Regions from separate parts of the Actinoplanes friuliensis DSM 7358 genome, predicted to be linked through region 1. Evidence: riboswitches for the same ligand, from Rfam matches in the RefSeq annotation. Region 1 holds a riboswitch; the other holds the start of a gene.

Region 1 (2,461 bases):
AACGCCTTGGGGCAGTGGGGGTAGACCTCGTCGATGCCGACCACCAGCGCACTGGCCGGCGGCTTGCCCACGGCGGTCAGCTGCGCCAGCAGTTCGGGGCGGGTGGAGATGCAGGCCCGGCCGTTCACCCTCAGCGTCGTCGTCCGCCCCGGAATGACGAACATCAGCCCGGCCCGCCCGGTGGCAATGACGTTCTGCCAGCTGTCCAGACGCTTGTTGCCGGTCGCGTCCGGAACCGCCACCGTCCGCGCATCCAGCACGGCGACGAACCCGGCCGGGCCGCCACGCGGGGAGACGTCACAATTTCCCCCGGCGTCCACGCTGGCCACCAGGACCAGCGACGAGCAGCTGATCAGCCGCCGGGTCTGCTCGGTGAGCTCGGTCATCTGCTTGCGCACAGCCGAGTCGTTGGGCAGCTCGTAGACCCGCCGCAACGCCTCCTGATCGGCCAAGGCATCACATCGCAACGAGTCGAACGCATCGTCGGTCATGCGGCCGACCCTAGCGGACCACCGCCGACCGCTCGTCGTTCTCGGACGTGGGCACGGGAGAAGGCGACGGCGGGCTCAATCGGGCGGCGCGGTGGCGCTCGCCAGGCGGGTAGCGTCCGGCCAGCTCATCCGGAACTTGCCCGGAGATCCGTTGAGCAGCGCGGGATCACCGAGGGGAGCGGCGGCGATGCCCTTCTCCACCCGGACGCCACCGCAGGCCTGATAGAACCCCTGTGCCCGGGTGTTCTGCTCGAGCACCCACAGGTACAGCGCGGGAGACGCGGCTCTGGCCAGGACTGCCCGGGCGGCGTAGGCCATCAGTTCGGTGCCGATGCCGGAGCGGTGCACCGAGTGCTCGACGTGGAGGTTGTCGACGAGGCTGCCCCAGCGCGGGTCGGCGTCGAGAACAACGTGGACGAAGCCGGCCAGCCGGCCGCCGCTCTCCGCGAGGATCGTGGCCGTTCCGGCGGGGGAGGCGAGCCGCGCCGACCACACCGCGGTGCGTTCGGTCAGCAGATCGCCGTCCAGGTACGCGTCGGCATAGGCACCCCGGTAGTGCCGCCGCCAGCTGTCGGCGTGCAGCGCGGCGATGCGGCCGGCATCGCCGGGTCCGGCGGGGCTGAAAGCGACGAACTCGGGCACAGGGGAAACGGACACGGTGACAAGCTCCTCGGCCGGCGGCTTGCCGGGCAGGTATGCGCGGCCAGGTCGTCACCCGGAGCACCCCGCCCGCGAGCGGAGGGTTGCCGGCCAGCAAGCCGGGGCTGTGCGCTGGCACTCATGACCTTCGCGAAAAACCTAGCACCGGCCCCGTCAGCCGACGAAGGCGGTCATACGGATCGACACGAGAACGCCAGGCAGTTCGACGCCGAGTTTCGCGACGTAGCGCGTCGGCGGCGAAGCGGAGAACCAGGTCGCGTACTCCTCGTTCATGCCGGCAAAATCGGCTGGATCGGTCAGGAGCACACCCACCTCGACGATGTCCTCCCAGGCGGCGTCGGCCGCCTGCAGAACGGTGCGACAGTTGGCGAGCGCCTGTCGTGTCTGGTCGCCGATCGTCGGTCCGGCCATGCTTCCGGTGGTCACGTCGAGGCCGACCAGCCCCGAGACGTACACCAGACCGCCGGCTTTCACCGCCTGGCTGTACAACGGTGAGCTGGGCGCGTCGGGAGTGCTCACGATCTGTCGCATGGCGTCAAGCTAGCCCTCGCGTACGAGGTCGGCGGTCGGCCGGACGGTTCGACCTTCCCGTGACCGGCTCAGCCGGCCAGGGCGCGGAGCTCGCGGACCACAGTGGACCAGATCTCGCGGGGGAGGTCGTGACCGGTGCCGGGCAGTTCGACGTAGCGGGCGTCCGGCACCAGCGCGGCGATGCGGCGCCCGGCCGAGGGACGACACAGCGGGTCCTTCTCGCCGTGCAGCACCAGTGTGGGCACGCTGAGTTCGCGCAGGCGGGGGCCGTGCCAGGAGGCGCTGGTCTGCCGGGCCTGGGCGCGGCTGTCGCGGACCCCGCTGGGCAGGCCGGCGTCGAGTTCGCGTTCCACGCGCAGGCGGGCGTCGTCCTCGTCGAACGGGTAGTCGGGTGAGGCGACCGCCCGCAGCAGTTCCAGGCCGGCCGCTATGTCGCCGTCGCGGCCGGCCGGCTGGCGCATGCGGGCCAGGCGGACCAGGAACGGCAGCCGGATGTAGCGGAGAACAGCCAAGCCGCGAGCGTCACTGGGCACAGCCGCGTACGTGGTCAGGGTTTGCACCCGCTCGGGGTGGCGTAGTGCGGTGCGCTGGGCGACCAGGCCGCCCTGGGAGATGCCGAAGAGGTGGGCGCGCTGCCAGCCGAGCGCGTCGAGCACGGCGACGGCGTCGTCGGCCATGTCCTCGGCGGTGTACGCGAGCGGCCGGCGACGCAGCAGGCCGGTCAGCGGGTCGGACGCCGGGGCGTCGTCGAAGTGGGTGGAGCCGCCGGAGTCGCGTCC
Region 2 (2,461 bases), 3.5 Mb from region 1:
GGCTTGATCCGGTGGGTCGGCCCGACCTGCCCGGCGACGGCGTCCAGCGTCTTGAGGCCCTCGCCGGTGTTGTAGACGACGGTCTCCTTGTCGGGGTCGAGCTTCCCGCTGGCGACGAGCTTCTTGAGCACGGCGACGGTGACACCGCCGGCGGTCTCGGCGAAGACGCCGGTGGTGCGGGCGAGCAACTGGATCGCGTCACGGATCTCGTCGTCGTCGGCGTAGTCCATCCAGCCGCCGGTGCGGGTCACGGCCTCGATCGCGTACGACCCGGCTGCCGGGTCGCCGATGTTGAGCGACTTCGCGATGCCGGTCGGCTTCACCGGGATGATCTGGTCGGTGCCGTTGTGCAGCGCGGTCGCGATGGGGTTGCACCCGGCCGACTGCGCGCCGAACACGGTCCAGCCACCCTCGGGCGCCTCGACCAGGCCGATCTCCACCAGCTCGCTGAACGCCTTGTCGATCTTGGTCAGCAGCTCACCACTGGCCATCGGCACGACCACCTGGGCCGGGATGCGCCAGCCGAGCTGCTCGGCGACCTCGTAACCCAGCGTCTTGGAACCCTCGGCGTAGAACGGCCGCACATTGACGTTCACAAAGGCGGTGTCCTCGAACTCGTCGGTCTCGACGAGCTCGCCACAGAGCCGGTTCACGTCGTCGTAGGACCCGTCGATCGCGACGAGCTCCCCGCCGTACACGGCCGTGGTGATGACCTTGCCCTGCTCGAGGTCACCGGGGATGAAGACGATCGACGGCACACCCGCCCGCGCCGCGTGCGCGGCGACGGAGTTGGCCAGGTTGCCGGTGGAGGCGCAGGCGAACCGCGTGAACCCCAGCTCCCGCGCGGCGGTCAGCGCGACGGAGACAACACGGTCCTTGAACGAGTGGGTCGGGTTGGCCGAATCGTCCTTGACCCAGAGCGGCGCCCGCAGCCCCACCTCGGCGGCGAGGGCGGTCGCGCTGACCAGCGGCGTCAGGCCCGGGTCGAGCGTGACGCGGGTGGCCGGGTCCTGCCCGGTCGGAAGAAGAGCGGCGTACCGCCAGATGTTCTGCGGCCCCGCCTCGATCTGCTCCCGCGTGACCGAAGCCAGCGCGGCAGCGTCGTAAGCCACCTCGAGTGGCCCGAAACACTCATAACAGGCATGCTGCGCGGCCAGCGGGAACTCGGCACCACAACCACGGCAGACAAGCGCCCGGGCAGGGCTGATGGACTTACTGGGGGCATCAACGGCCGACGTCACAACGAGGCTCCTTCTCATCTTTCCCCGGCGCCGGCTAGCGCACGTGGGGACGGAATTAGCACCTGCCACACGGGGCCTCGCCATCGAGACATGTGTGGTGGTTGCCGGGGCGTCATCGGGCCGTTCCCTCAGCCCCTCTGGATGAGGTATTCAGTTATGTTTCCAACACCTTACGACGCCGGGCCGCAGAACGCTCCCAACCATCCCGAGGTGTGAGCGAGGTCCTGTCCTGACGAGCGTCTCTCACCTCGGTCAAGGCCTCCCGAAGATCAAGTTCCAGGGCCTGTCGTGCCTGGTTGCAGGGTGCTGACCGTCGCTCACGCCGAGACCGGGCGCGGGCGGCCAATCGCCTGGCGGCTCATGAGCAGCCACCCACCCCCTGCCAGGTCCGTGCTCCCCGAACCCCCCGCCGCGGGGGTTGTTCCTGGGCGTCGTGGGCGACTGGCGGTGGTTTGTGGCGGGGTGTGCATAGGGTGACGCAGGTCATGGCCACCGGGTTTGGGAGGTCCGCGCGTGAGCGCCGTCCTGGAGATACAAGGTCTGCAGAAGACCTATCGCAGCCGCAAGGGGGTGCGGAAGGCTCTCGACGGGTTCGACATGGTTGTCGAGGCGGGGCAGGTGCACGGCTTCCTCGGGCCCAACGGCTCCGGCAAGACCACCACGCTGCGGACGCTGCTCGGGCTGATCAAGCCGAACGGTGGCCGGATGGCGATCTTCGGGCGTGAGGTGCCGGAGGCGCTGCCCGAGGTGGCCGGTTCGGTCGGGGCGATCGTGGAGAGCCCGCAGTTCTTCGGGAACTTCACCGCTCACGACACGCTTTCGCTGCTCGCCGATGCGGGCGGTGTCGATCAGGGCCGGGTCTTCGAGGTGCTGGAACTGGTCGGGCTGCGAGACCGTTCGAAGGACCGGGTCAAGACCTACTCGCTGGGCATGAAGCAGCGTCTCGCCGTCGCGTCCGCGCTGCTCAAGAATCCGAAGCTGCTGATCCTGGACGAGCCCGCCAACGGTCTCGACCCGGGCGGCATCCGGGAGATGCGCACCTTGATGCGCACGCTGGCCGAGTCGGGGATGACCGTGGTGCTGTCCAGCCACATCCTGGGTGAGATCCAGCTGATCTGCGACTCCGTCACGATCATCTCAGCCGGGCGCCGGGTCGCTGCCGGTGGTGTCGCCGACGTGCTGGCCCAGCATCAGACTTCGTCGGTACGCGTGCGTGTCGA

The links. A riboswitch is a leader RNA that binds a small molecule or an ion and turns the genes downstream of it on or off. The one in region 1 is predicted to bind S-adenosylmethionine.
Region 2: it holds a riboswitch for S-adenosylmethionine, as region 1 does, so the genes downstream of both, thrC (threonine synthase) here and AFR_RS14280 (GNAT family N-acetyltransferase) in region 1, are expected to answer to the same signal.

Annotation. Positions count from the first base shown of each region.
Region 1 is NC_022657.1:3,063,018-3,065,478, forward strand. Features, by position in the region: gene AFR_RS14275 (MSMEG_1061 family FMN-dependent PPOX-type flavoprotein) at 1-491, opposite strand, end outside; gene AFR_RS14280 (GNAT family N-acetyltransferase) at 567-1,148, opposite strand; SAM riboswitch class IV at 1,165-1,277, opposite strand; gene AFR_RS14285 (RidA family protein) at 1,305-1,682, opposite strand; gene AFR_RS14290 (alpha/beta fold hydrolase) at 1,751-2,461, opposite strand, start outside.
Region 2 is NC_022657.1:8,907,417-8,909,877, forward strand. Features, by position in the region: gene thrC (threonine synthase) at 1-1,259, opposite strand, end outside; SAM riboswitch class I at 1,253-1,389, opposite strand; gene AFR_RS41110 (ATP-binding cassette domain-containing protein) at 1,755-2,461, shown strand, end outside.